DNA from 4 places in the Streptomyces sp. NPDC048483 genome. Region 4 is predicted to be linked to each of the others. Evidence: riboswitches for the same ligand, from Rfam matches in the RefSeq annotation. Region 4 holds a riboswitch; each other region holds the start of a gene.

What was found. Region 4 has a riboswitch for cyclic di-AMP ahead of AB0D04_RS12600 (NlpC/P60 family protein). Riboswitches for the same ligand answer to the same signal wherever they lie in the genome.
Positions count from the first base shown of each region.
Region 1: it holds a riboswitch for cyclic di-AMP, as region 4 does, so the genes downstream of both, AB0D04_RS16760 (M23 family metallopeptidase) here and AB0D04_RS12600 (NlpC/P60 family protein) in region 4, are expected to answer to the same signal.
Region 2: it holds a riboswitch for cyclic di-AMP, as region 4 does, so the genes downstream of both, AB0D04_RS17575 (NlpC/P60 family protein) here and AB0D04_RS12600 (NlpC/P60 family protein) in region 4, are expected to answer to the same signal.
Region 3: it holds a riboswitch for cyclic di-AMP, as region 4 does, so the genes downstream of both, AB0D04_RS30695 (transglycosylase family protein) here and AB0D04_RS12600 (NlpC/P60 family protein) in region 4, are expected to answer to the same signal.

Region 1 covers NZ_JBEZJZ010000027.1:18,207-21,324, forward strand. Annotated here, with positions in the region: gene AB0D04_RS16755 (GntR family transcriptional regulator) at 107-796, opposite strand; gene AB0D04_RS16760 (M23 family metallopeptidase) at 1,045-1,857, opposite strand; cyclic di-AMP (ydaO/yuaA leader) riboswitch at 1,871-2,026, opposite strand; gene AB0D04_RS16765 (pitrilysin family protein) at 2,259-3,118, opposite strand, start outside.
Region 2 covers NZ_JBEZJZ010000029.1:25,215-28,332, reverse strand. Annotated here, with positions in the region: gene AB0D04_RS17585 (LysR family transcriptional regulator) at 1-472, opposite strand, end outside; gene AB0D04_RS17580 (LysE family translocator) at 559-1,230, shown strand; gene AB0D04_RS17575 (NlpC/P60 family protein) at 1,345-1,818, opposite strand; cyclic di-AMP (ydaO/yuaA leader) riboswitch at 1,822-2,010, opposite strand; gene AB0D04_RS17570 (hypothetical protein) at 2,303-2,611, opposite strand; gene AB0D04_RS17565 (ATP-dependent Clp protease proteolytic subunit) at 2,618-3,118, opposite strand, start outside.
Region 3 covers NZ_JBEZJZ010000080.1:14,793-17,910, forward strand. Annotated here, with positions in the region: gene AB0D04_RS30685 (cytochrome P450) at 1-67, shown strand, start outside; gene AB0D04_RS30690 (transglycosylase family protein) at 345-1,334, shown strand; cyclic di-AMP (ydaO/yuaA leader) riboswitch at 1,557-1,768, shown strand; gene AB0D04_RS30695 (transglycosylase family protein) at 1,774-2,418, shown strand; gene eno (phosphopyruvate hydratase) at 2,699-3,118, shown strand, end outside.
Region 4 covers NZ_JBEZJZ010000018.1:61,657-64,774, forward strand. Annotated here, with positions in the region: gene AB0D04_RS12595 (hypothetical protein) at 1-7, shown strand, start outside; gene AB0D04_RS12600 (NlpC/P60 family protein) at 177-1,337, opposite strand; cyclic di-AMP (ydaO/yuaA leader) riboswitch at 1,345-1,529, opposite strand; gene pcrA (DNA helicase PcrA) at 1,744-3,118, shown strand, end outside.

The DNA.
Region 1 (3,118 bases), on a different contig from region 4:
GTGCAAATTACTCCGGCCCCGGAAATGAGGCGCAGAAATACCGGTCCCCGATCATCGGGAACCATTGCCCCGCCCATTACCCGCCCCTTTGTATACAGCCCGCATGTTAATTGCGGGCACGCCCCGTGTTGACGGGCCGTTTCGCGTCCCTCACCGCGGGCGCGGCGGGGTGGCGCAGCCGGTGCGCCGGGAGGGAACGTTCGATATGAGCCGCCATCAGGGCGCGGGCCCGTTCCGCGTCTCCGCGGGCCACCGCGTCCAGCACCGCGCCGTGTTCGTCCCACGACTCGGCGGCGCGCGCGGGCAGTTCCACGACGTACATCCACTCGATCTTGCGCCGTAGCTGGGTGAGCAGCGCCGTCAGGCTGGGGCTGCCGGCCGCCTGGGCGAGCGTCTCGTGGAACCAGCCGTCCAGTTGGCGCACATCGGCGGGGTGACCGTGCCGGGCCCGTTCGCGGCCGAGCCGCACGAGACCGCGCAGCACCTTCAGGTGGGCGGGGCTGCGGCGGGCGGCGGCCCGGGCGGCGCCCAGCGGCTCCAACAGGGCGCGGATGTCCAGGAGATCGGCCGCTTCCTGCTCGGTGGGCTCGGCGACACAGGCGCCCGCATGGTGGCGGGTGGTGACGAAGCCCTCGGACTGCAGGGTGCGCAGCGCCTCGCGGACCGGAACTCTGGAGACGCCGTAGCGGGCTGCGAGAATTTCCTCGATCAGCCGGCTCCCCGGTGCGAGCGCACCGGAGACAATGTCATCGCGAATCGCCGTGCACACCGCATGCGCGGAAAGATGGCCTCGCATCGTCCGTGCCTCCGCCGTAATCCCCGGGAAACCCGCCGATCGGCGAGTTTTGTGTGACTCTATTCGACCGGAACGGTTTTTCCGACGGCCTCCGGTAATTCATGGATATTTTTTGGCCATGGGTCCGTCATGGTCCGCCACGGGTCCGTCATGGTCCGCCACGGCCCCGGACGGCCCGGCGCCTGCCGCCCGCCGGATACGCGGAAGCCCCGGCCGATGGCCGGGGCTTCACCTGGGCGCGCGGAGCGTCAGACGCCGACGCCGTGCGAACGCAGGTACGCGATCGGGTCGATGTCCGAGCCGTAGTCGGGGCCGGTGCGGGCCTCGAAGTGGAGGTGCGGGCCGGTGACGTTGCCGGTGGCACCGGAGAGGCCTATCTGCTGGCCGGGGGTGACGGTCTGGCCGACCGAGACCCCGATGGACGACAGGTGGCCGTACTGGGTGTACGTCCCGTCGTGCATCTTGATCACGATGTTGTTGCCGTACGAGCCGCCCCAGCCGGCCTCAACGACGGTGCCCGAGCCGACGGCGTGGACGGAGGTGCCGGTGGCCGCGTGGAAGTCGATGCCGGTGTGGCTGCCGGAGGACCACAGGCTGCTGGAGGCCTTGTAGCCGGTGGAGACGTAGGAGCCGGCGACGGGGGCGACAAAGGCGTTCAGGCGCTTGCGCTCCGCCTCGCGGGCCGCGCGCTCCTTGGCCTCCCGCTCCTCCTTGGCCTTCGCCTCGGCCTTCTTCTTGGCGGCCTCGGCGAGCCGCTGCGCCTCTTCGGCCGCCTTCTTCGCCGCGGCCTCGGCCTTCGCCTGCGCGGCGGCGGCCTCGGCGGCCGCCTGCTGCGCGTCGGCCTGCGCCTCGACGCGGCTGGCGAGCTCGTCGCCCATCACGACGGCCTGCTGCAGACCGGTGTCCTCGACGTGCGCCTCACTGGTGGCGGCCATCGCCGGGGAGGCGACGGAGGCGACGACGCCGGTGGCCGCGAGGGTGGCTATCCCGGCGATCTTGCGGGTCGTACGAGCCGTGCGGCTCGCACCACGATGTTTCCCGGTGGCACGGGTGAACGCCATGTGCTGGCTTGTCCTTTCCTCCCTTGTCGCCTACCGGGTTAGCTGACGGGTTCGGAGCAGGAAGGTCTCCTACGGGCTCCTCCGGAGAGGAGTCCGATTCACCCCAGGGGACGTGTGGGTCCCCGGCTCCCCTGGCTCGCGCCGTACGGGGACTCGGCGATGACTGTCCGGTGCCACTGTTGTGGCGGACTTGTGACGAACAGCCGGACCGACGCTAATCGGGACATCTTTCAATCGGCAAACAGAACCGGCTCTTTGTGCCGTACGCCACAGGGGCATCGGGCAACCAGCCACACCATTCCGGACATACAGCGACTCCCGTGGCGAAGGTGCACCACGGGAGCCGCCTTGTCGATATATGACCCATCCATGCCTGACCAGCGGTCAGACAACGGGTTTTCTCAGCCGCTGACGACCGTCACCTTGCCGATGCCGAGTTCCCTGACGGGCTCGGCGATCTGCGCGGCGTCACCCACCAGGACCGTCACCAGCCGGTCCATGGGGAAGGCGTTGACGGCGGCCGCGGTCGCCTCGACCGTCCCGGTCTCGGCGAGCCGGGCGTACAACTGCGCCTGGAAGTCGTCCGGGAGGTCCTGCTCCACCTGGTCGGCGAGCGTGCCCGCGACGGCCGCCGCGGTCTCGTACTTCAGCGGCGCGACCCCGACCAGGTTCTGCACCGCGACATCCCGCTCGGCGTCCGTCAGCCCCTCTGCCGCAAGGGTCCGCAGCACCTTCCAGAGGTCCTCGAGGGCCGGCCTGGTGGATGCGGTGTCCACCGACCCGCTGATCGCGAGCATCGCGGCGCCGCTCCCGTCGGCGGACGAGCGCAGCACCTGGCCGAAGGCCCGCACCCCGTAGGTGTAGCCCTTCTCCTCGCGCAGCACCCGGTCCAGCCGGGAGGTGAGCGTGCCGCCCAGGCAGTACGTGCCGAGCACCTGAGCGGGCCAGATCCGGTCGTGCCGGTCGGCGCCGATGCGGCCGATCAGCAGCTGCGTCTGGACGGCTCCGGGGCGGTCCACGATCACCACGCGGCCGGTGTCGTCGGCGGTGATCGCCGAGGCCTTGAGCGGCTCGGCGGTGGAGCCGGTCCAGGCGCCGAGGGTGTCGGCGAGCGCCGCTTCCAGGTCGACGCCGGTGAAGTCACCGACGATGACGGCGGTGGCCGTGGCGGGCCGTACATGGGCGTCGTAGAAGGCGCGTACGGCCGCGGCGTCGATGCGCTCGATGGTCTCCTCGGTGCCCTGGCGGGGCCGCGACATCC
Region 2 (3,118 bases), on a different contig from region 4:
CCGGCACCGCCTCGCCGGGCACATACTCATGCGTCAGTGCCAGATCCACCTCACCGAGCGCCACCGCCGTCATCTCCTGCGGCGGTACGAACTCCGTCACGCTCAGCTCCACGTCCGGGTGCGCCCGCCGGAAGGAACTCAGGGCGGGCGGCAGCAGATGCGTACCGGCCGTCTGGAACGTCCCCACGCGCAGCCGGCCCCCCGACAGCCCGGTCAGCTGGGACAGCTCGTGCCGCGCCAGATCCAGCTCGTCCAGCACCCGCCGCGCCCGGACGAGCAGCAGCTCACCGGCCGCCGTCAGCCGGGCGCCGCGGTGGTGGCGCACCAGCAGCGCCGCACTCGTCTCCCGTTCCAGCTTGGCGAGCTGCTGGGAGAGCGCGGGGGCGGTGTAGCCGAGCCGCTCGGCCGCCCGGGTGATCGAACCGGCTTCCGCCACCGCCACCAGGGCGGCGAGCCGCGTGGGGTCGTACACAGAAGCCACTCCCTTAAGAATCTCTTTAGGCAGACCCAGAAGATCTCCCATACCTATTAAAGGCTCCTTCGGGCGATGCTGCTGTCATGGACGGACAGCTGATGGCATTCACCGGTGTCGCCGCGGGCATGGTCGCCCTGCCGGGCGCGGACTTCGCGGTCGTGGTGCGCAACGCACTCGACTCGCGCCGGGCGGGCGTGGCGACCGCCTTCGGGGTCGCGGGCGGACTGCTGGTGCACACCGCGCTGGCGGTGGCGGGGCTCGCGGCGGTGCTCGTCGCCGTGCCGGCGCTGTTCGAGACCGTTCAACTCCTGGGCGGCGCCTATCTGCTGTATCTCGGCGCCCGTGCCCTGATCTCGGTCGCGCGCCGGCCGTCCGCCTCCCGCGCACCACGGCCCGTCGGTCCCGCGACCGCCGCACCGGCCGAGGAGGCCCACCCCATGGGCCGCCTCGCCACCGCTCGCTGCCTGCGCCAGGGCTTCCTCACCAATGCGCTCAACCCCAAGGCCCCCGTTCTCTTCCTCAGCCTGCTCCCGCAGTTCGTCCCGGCGGGGCAGCCCGCGCTGCCCCGCACCCTGCTGCTCGCGGCCGTCGTCGTCGGCATGGCGGCGGTGTGGTTCCCCGCCGTGGCGCTGCTCGTCGACCGCCTCGGCGCCTGGCTGCGCCGCCCGCGGGTGGCCCGCGCCCTGGAGGCCGCCACCGGAGCGCTGCTGACCGCCCTGGGCGGCATCCTGCTCGCCGAGCTGGTACTCGCCTGAGCCACCGTCGCCCCCGCAGCTCCGCCACCCCCCGTTGATGTCGCAGGGCCCGGTCATTGCTCCAACGTACCCAGGCCCACTGACAATTGACGGAGAACAGTGGATCGCCGCAGCTCAGCCCACCCGTCCGTACCAGACGGCGGAACTCCAGATGCGCTCCAGCCGCACCACCGCGCCCGCCTTCGGCGCATGCCAGATCCGGCCGCTGCCCGCGTAGATGCCGACGTGGTACACGCCGCCGCTCGCGTGGAAGAAGACCAGATCCCCGCTTCTGCGCGCCCCGCGCGAGACATGACTGGTGTCGTTGTACTGCGCGGCGGCGGTACGCGGCAGCGCCTTGCCCGCGTGCTTGAACGAGTACCTCGTCAGCCCCGAGCAGTCGAAGCGGTACGGGCCTTGGGCGCCCCACTGGTAGGGCGAACCCCGCTTGGAGGCCGCGATCCGCAGTGCCTTCGTGGAGACCGCGGCCGCTTCGGCGTCGGGGGTTGCTCCCGGAGTCACGGTGGTGGCCCCGATGGTGACCATCGTGAGGGCCGAGACGGTGCCGGCGCGTGCCAGCAGATGCGGCAGATGCCTGCGCATGCTCATGCGCAACCCTTCGTCAGCCGCCTGCGAAGGGAGACCTGTCGGGTTCGGGCAGGCGAAGATGCCCGGCCGTGCGTACGGCTTCACCCCAAGGAGCCCGTCGGCCTTGCGGGCCGGGGCCCCGTCGTGCTCGGTTCCTCCGCTCCTGCCGATCCAACCGCGTCGACCTGACATCCGGCACGGCGGCAGGATTAGGCGCCCGTCCGGACCGCCCCGTCGAGGTGGCGGGGTCTTGTCGTGGAGGGATCTTTACGCCGTCACCGCCCAAAATCGCGCAAGAAATGCGTTGCGTGACATTGGTCACATTTACACCGATTGGTGACTTATGTCGGATTTTTTGAGGGGTGGGTGGTGGTGGGTGAGGCCGGGACCAGGGCTGAAGCGTCAACTGCCGCATGACGTGCAGGCGCGCTCTGCAACTCGTCGCCCCTCCAAGGCAAGCACGCGTGCTACGCCGTACGGGCGGGTCGGCCGGGGGCGTGTCGTGTCACGGCCCGGGCGGCGGGGGCAGTGCGACGAGCCGGGCCCGGCGCTCGCCGTCCAGCACCCGCAGCGCCCGGGTCAGCGTCCCGGAATGCAGTTCACTCTCGCCGCGGCTGTGCATCAGCGCCAGCGCGTCGCGCAGTTCGGCCGCCTTGCCGACCAGCGCCTGGGCCGCGCGCAGGCCGCTGTAAGTGCCGCCGCTGCGTGCCGGATTGATCCGGCCCAGCAGGTCCAGGACCTCCAAGTACCGGTCGATCACTTCCCCCTCGGCCCGCGTCAGTGCGGGCAGCGGCGGCAGCTCCGGTGGCAGCACCCTCGTTCACCGCGCCCCGGACGAGGCGGCGGACCGCTTGCGGCCGCGGGTGAGCCCGTCGATCAGGCCGTACTCCTGCGCTCCGCGGGCGTCGAAGATCTTGTCGCGCTCGATGTCGACGGCGATCACCTCGCGCGGCTGCCCGGTGTGCCGGGTGAGCAGCTCCTCCAGCTTGTCGCGGGTGCGCAGCAGTTCCGTCGCCTGGATCTGCAGGTCGGTGGCCTGCCCCTGGATCGGCTCGGGGAAGGACGGCTGGTGGATCAGGACCCGCGCGCTGGGCAGGGCCAGCCGCTTTCCCGGTGTCCCGGCGGCCAGGAGGACCGCGGCCGAGGAGGCGGCCTGCCCCAGGCACACCGTCTCGATGTCGCAGGAGACGAACCGCATCGTGTCGTAGATGGCGGTCATTGCGGTGAACGAGCCCCCGGGGGAGTTGATGTAGAGCGAGATGTCCTGGTCCGGGGCGGCGTGTTCGAGGTGGATGAGCTGCGCCATCACATCGTTGGCGGC
Region 3 (3,118 bases), on a different contig from region 4:
CATCATGCGCGGACTGCGGTCGCTGCCGGTGGAGTTCACTCCGGAAGATCGCGCGGAGCGCGTCTGACCAGCGATTACCCGCATGGTGACGGACGGTCAGGCGCGTGACCTCCGCGTGATCTCCACTACACCGACTTGTGACTACCCGTGACCCCGGCTACCTTTCGATCCACCGAATCGGCCGCGAGTTCGACAGGCCGTACCGGTTCGCCGTGTCCGTTCGCCTCACCGCTCCGGCTCGGCAGACAACTCCAGCACGTCACCGCCGCTCGAAAGGCAACCGCATGCGCTCCGGGAACGGCCGACATCGTCGCCCCCGTCAGGCACCGGCCATCTTTGTCACGGTGGGAGTGACCGGCGCCGGTATGGCACTGCCGCTGTTCGCCGCGAGCGGCGCACAGGCCGCCGACACCGCCACCTGGGACAAGGTCGCGCAGTGCGAGAGCGGCGGGATGTGGAGCGCGGCCTCCGGCAACGGCTTCTACGGCGGTCTGCAGCTGACCCAGGAGATGTGGGAGCAGTACGGCGGCACCTCGTACGCCTCGCGCCCGGACCTCGCGAGCCGGTCCCAGCAGATAGCCGTCGCCGAGTCCATCCTCGACGACCGCGGCCCGGACGCCTGGCCGAGCTGCGCGGTGAACGCCGGGCTGGCCAGGGACGGGCAGGCCCCGGAGGTCGATCCGGGCAGTACGAGCACACCGCGGCCCGAGCCGTCGGACTCCACGCACGAGGACGACCCGACCGCGGACCCGTCGGCAGACCCGTCCGATGACCCGTCCGGTGACGGTGAAGACGAGGGGCACGGTGCCGATGACGCGTCGCCGTCGCCGTCCCCGTCGACCCCCGACGACGGATCGGACGCCGACGACCCATCGGACGCCGAGGACGGGTCCGACCCGTTCCACCCGTCCGACCCGTCCGACTCCGCCCACCCGGGCGAGGACGGCAGCCGTACGGACGACCCCAGTGGCCCGGCCACCCCCGAAGCCCCGGCCAAGGGCAAGCACCGCGGCGACGCCGACGACAGCAAGGGCGGCGGAAGCGGCAAGGGCGGCAAGGATGCGGGCGACGGCGACCGGCCCACCGGCCGCCACGCCTCGCGCGGCGGCGAGGAGCACCGTGAGGACCCCGGGGCCGGTCCCCGTAAGGGCCCGTCCGCGCCCGCCGGCGACTACACCGTCCGCGCCGGTGACACCCTGTCAGGCATCGCCGAGGCGCACGATCTGCCCGGCGGCTGGACCGCGCTCTATGACCGTAATGAGAAGGTTGTCGGGGGCGACGCGGACCTGATCCACCCGGGTCAGCTGCTCGATCTCGGGCACACGGCAGGCTAGTTACCGCCGGTTCGCCCCATTTGGTGAAAGTGAGACAAGGGTCTCGTTGCGGGGTGCGGTGTCCGGCTCGTCCGCCGGATTCCGTACCGCTGGCGCACCGCGGCCGACCTGCGGAAATAAACGGCCCCTGTGATCAAAAACGGTCAACTTGGTTCAGATGGTGGGGTTTGAACACCAAGGGGGTTACTGCTTACGGTCGGGACCGCTCGCCAAAGCGGGCCCTTCGATCACACGCCGAATCCTGCCGGTGGTCGGAGGCACTTGACGCGCAAGCGCCGAAGGCAGGAGCGGGGGACCCAAGGTAGGTGCCGGCCCCGCCCGCGAAAGCGGGTCGACCGGCTTGGGGTGAAGTCAGGTGCGCGCACCGCGCACCGGCCGGGCAGCTCACAGCCCGAACCCGACAGCTCACCTCGCAGGCGTCGGTGAGGAAACGAACGCAATGCTGAACAAGGGCAAGCACCGCCGTCCGTCCAAGGCCGTCCGCATCGCCACCCTCGCCGGTGTCGCCGGTGCCGCCGTCGCCGTCCCGCTGATGGGCGCCACCTCCGCCTCCGCCGCGTCCGTCGCCACCTGGGACAAGGTCGCCCAGTGCGAGTCCGGCGGCAACTGGTCGATCAACACCGGCAACGGCTACTACGGCGGCCTGCAGTTCTCCAACTCCTCCTGGGCCGCCGCCGGTGGCACCCAGTACGCGGCGCGCGCCGACCTGGCCACCAAGGCCCAGCAGATAGCCGCCGCCGAGAAGCTCCTCGCCATCCAGGGCCCGGGCGCCTGGTCCTGCGCCGGTGCCGGCAACCTGACCGCCGGTGGTCCGTCCCCCGACCTCGACAGCTCCTCCAAGGCCGAGGTCAAGAAGGCGCAGCCCGCGCCGAAGCAGACCCAGCAGGCCCCGAAGCAGGAGAAGGCCCAGCCGGCCCCGCAGAAGCCGCAGGGCCACGGCAACTACACCGTCAAGTCCGGTGACACCCTCGCCAAGATCGCCAAGGCGCACGGCACCACCTGGAAGACGGTCTACGCGAACAACAAGTCCGTCATCGGCGGCAACCCGAACCTGATCCTCCCGGGGCAGAAGCTGAGCATCTGAGCCGTCCCCTCACCGGGACTCCCGCGGGCCCGGGCAACGGGCCCGCACCTCCGGGACAGCCCCGCCCGGCGCGCCATTCCCCCCGGCGCGCCGCGGCGGGGCTTCTCCGTTCGCCACCGTTCCCCGCTTGGTGAACAATGCCCCTATACCTCCCGTGAACTGCGCTTATGGGAAGTTTTCTGGGCCTTTCCATCCCACAGAGCGGGCCGACGGCAGGCGGACGTGTCCGGGGCCGTTAGGCTCGTGCTGCAGAACTCCAGACACCCATGAAGGAGACAACGTGCCGTCCATCGACGTCGTCGTAGCCCGCGAAATTCTCGACTCGCGAGGTAATCCCACGGTCGAGGTCGAGGTCGGCCTCGACGACGGCAGCACGGGGCGTGCCGCCGTGCCGTCCGGCGCCTCGACCGGCGCCTTCGAGGCCATCGAGCTTCGCGACGGTGACCCGAACCGCTACCTGGGCAAGGGTGTGGAGAAGGCCGTCCTGGCCGTCATCGAGCAGATCGGCCCGGAGCTCGTCGGCTACGACGCGACCGAGCAGCGGCTGATCGACCAGGCGATGTTCGACCTGGACGCCACCGACAACAAGGGCTCGCTCGGCGCCAACGCCATCCTCGGCGTCTCCCTCGCCGTCGCGCACGCCGCCTCCGAGGCCAGCGACCTGCCGCTGTTCCGCTACCTCGGTGGCCCGAACGCGCAC
Region 4 (3,118 bases):
GACCTGAGGCCCCGGCGCCCGTACCGGCCCGTGCCTCCCGTACTGCCCGTGCCTCACGTACTGCCTGTGCCTCCCGTACATACAGCTCACCGCGCGGTCGTCCCGATGAAAGGACGGCCGCGCGGTGGCGTGTGGGGGGTGGCCGTGGGGGGTGGCCTTTTGGGGAACGGGCCGGGTCAGGCCGGGCGGACGTTCCCGTAGATCGGCATGTAGTAGATCGACTCCACCCGGACGTTGGCGCCCGGCTTGGGGGCGTGGATCATCTTGCCGTCGCCTATGTATATGCCGACGTGGCTGATGTCGCTGTAGAAGAACACCAGGTCGCCGGGCTTGAGGTCGCCGGTCGCGACCCGCTGGCCGACCTTGACCTGGTCCCAGGTCGTCCGCGGCAGATCGACGCCGGCCGCCTTCCACGCCGCCTGGGTCAGGCCCGAGCAGTCGTAGGAGTTGGGACCGGTCGCGCCCCAGACGTACGGCTTGCCCATCTGCGCGCGGGCGAAGGCGAGGACCTTCTCGGCCTTGGTGGAGTACGAGCCGTCGTCGGTGGACCCGCCGCCGGTCTGGCCTCCGGTGTCGCCGCCGGTCTGGCCGCCGGTCGAGCCGTCGTCGTCGTGCTGCCGCTGGCGCTCGCGCTCCTGCTGCTTGCGCGCCTCCTCCTCGGCCTTGCGCTTGGCCGCCGCCTCCTTCTGGCGCTCCAGCTCCGCCAGCCGCGCCTTCTCCTGCGCGGTCAGCCGGGACAGCAGCTGCCGGGCCTCGGCCAGCTTGCCCTGGACGGACCGCTTGGACTCCTCCAGGGAGGCCTTCGACGTCTGGAGCCGCTCCAGGCTCCGGCTCGCCTCGGCCCGCTGCTGGGCGGCCGCCGCCTGCTGCTCCTGATAGTTGGCGACCGCCTGCTGCTGCCGACCGGTCAGCCGCTCCATCAGATGCGTACGGTCGAAGAATTCCTGCGGGTCCTTGGCGAGCATCAGCTGCGTCGTCGGATTCATGCCGCCGGTGCGGTACTGCGCCGAGGCGAACGTGCCCAGTTCGCGCCGGGACTCGTTCATCTTCTCCGCGCGCTTGGCCGCGGCGTCGAGCAGATGGTTGACGGTGGCGCGCTGCCGGTCGGCGCTCTCCTTGGCTGCGTTGTACTTCTGGGTGGCCACTTCGGCCTGACGGTAGAGCCCGTCGACCTTCTGCTTGACCTCTTCGATGGAAGGCCTGGGTGCCCTGGGGGCGGCGTCGGCGGACTGCGAGAGCAGCGTGACCGAGGCGAGGGCGGCGGTGGTGAGCCCGGCCGCCGTACGGCTTCCGGACGTGGTGAGAACGCGGGTGCGCGGCTTGCGATGCGACGCCAAGGCCGGCGACTCCTTCCGTGGACCGCCTACCGGGTTAGCTGTCGGGTTCGGGCGGTGTCGCTGACGGAAGGCTTGCCCTACGGTCGGTACGTCCGCCGCTGGCGGCCGCACCGGTCGATTCACCCCGGTGGTGCTGGTGGGTCCCCGGCTCCGGGTGCCTGGTGGCAGGGCCGGACTCGGCGCAGGCGGCCCGTGCGGACGGTCGTTCGCGGGGAAACGGGCTACCCGAGCAGGCACGGTAGCCAACTCGTGTGGCTCCTGTGAAGGCTGATGTTCGATATGCCCGAAACCTTTTCGTGACCTTTTTCGGAAGGCCGGAAAACGCTGCGGTATCCGGAGCCGCCGGGTGCCCGATCTGGAGAGGGCGGGGCCGACTGTCGGTGCGGCGGCCTAGACTCGGTGGGCGATGAGCAGCCTCTTTGACGACAGCTTCCTGGCGGACCTCGGCCCCAAGGGCGAGGAGCCCCCGCCACCGCCCGAGGACGACCACGGCCCGGTCCCGGAGGAGATCCCCGCCGATCTCTTCGACGGGAAGTTCGACGCGCCCGTGCCCAGGGAGGCGTACTACCGCGACGGCGCCGCCCGCCCGCCCCTCGACCCGGCGGCGCTTCTCGAGGGGCTCAACGACGAGCAGAAGGCCGCCGTGATGCACACCGGCGGCCCGCTGCTGATCGTCGCGGGCGCCGGCTCCGGCAAGACCCGGGTGCTCACCCACCGCATCGCGTATCTGCTCGCCGAGCGCCATGTCCACCCCGGCCAGATCCTCGCGATCACCTTCACCAACAAGGCCGCGGGTGAGATGAAGGAGCGCGTGGAGGAGCTGGTCGGGCCCCGCGCCCACGCCATGTGGGTCTCCACCTTCCACAGCGCCTGCGTACGGATCCTGCGCCGGGAGAGCAAGAAGCTGGGCTTCACCTCCTCCTTCTCGATCTACGACGCCGCCGACTCCAAGCGCCTGATGGCCCTGGTCTGCCGCGACCTCGACCTGGACCCCAAGCGCTTCCCGCCCAAGTCCTTCAGCGCGAAGATCTCCAACCTCAAGAACGAGCTCATCGACGAGGAGACCTTCGCCGGCACGGCCGCCGACGGCTTCGAGAAGACCCTGGCCGAGGCGTATGCGATGTACCAGGCACGGCTGCGCGAGGCCAACGCCCTGGACTTCGACGACATCATCATGACCACGGTCAATCTGCTCCAGGCCTTCCCGGATGTCGCCGAGCACTACCGCCGCCGCTTCCGGCACGTCCTCGTCGACGAGTACCAGGACACCAACCACGCCCAGTACACCCTCGTCCGCGAGCTGGTCGGCGCGGGCACGCCCGACATCCCCGCTGCCGAGCTGTGCGTCGTCGGTGACGCCGACCAGTCGATCTACGCCTTCCGCGGCGCCACCATCCGCAACATCCTCCAGTTCGAGGAGGACTACCCGGACGCGACCACGATCCTGCTGGAGCAGAACTACCGCTCCTCGCAGACGATCCTCTCGGCCGCCAACGCCGTCATCGAGCGCAACGAGAACCGCCGCCCCAAGAACCTCTGGACGGACGCCGGCGCCGGCCCCAGGATCACCGGCTATGTCGCGGACACCGAGCACGACGAGGCCCAGTTCGCCGCCGACGAGATCGACCGGCTGACGGACGCGGGCGACGCCAGGGCCGGCGATGTCGCCGTCTTCTACCGCACCAACGCCCAGTCCCGCGTCTTCGAAGAGATCTTCATCCGGGTAGGGCTCCCGTACAAGGTCGTCGGCGGTGTGCGCTTCTATGAGCGCAAGGAGGTCC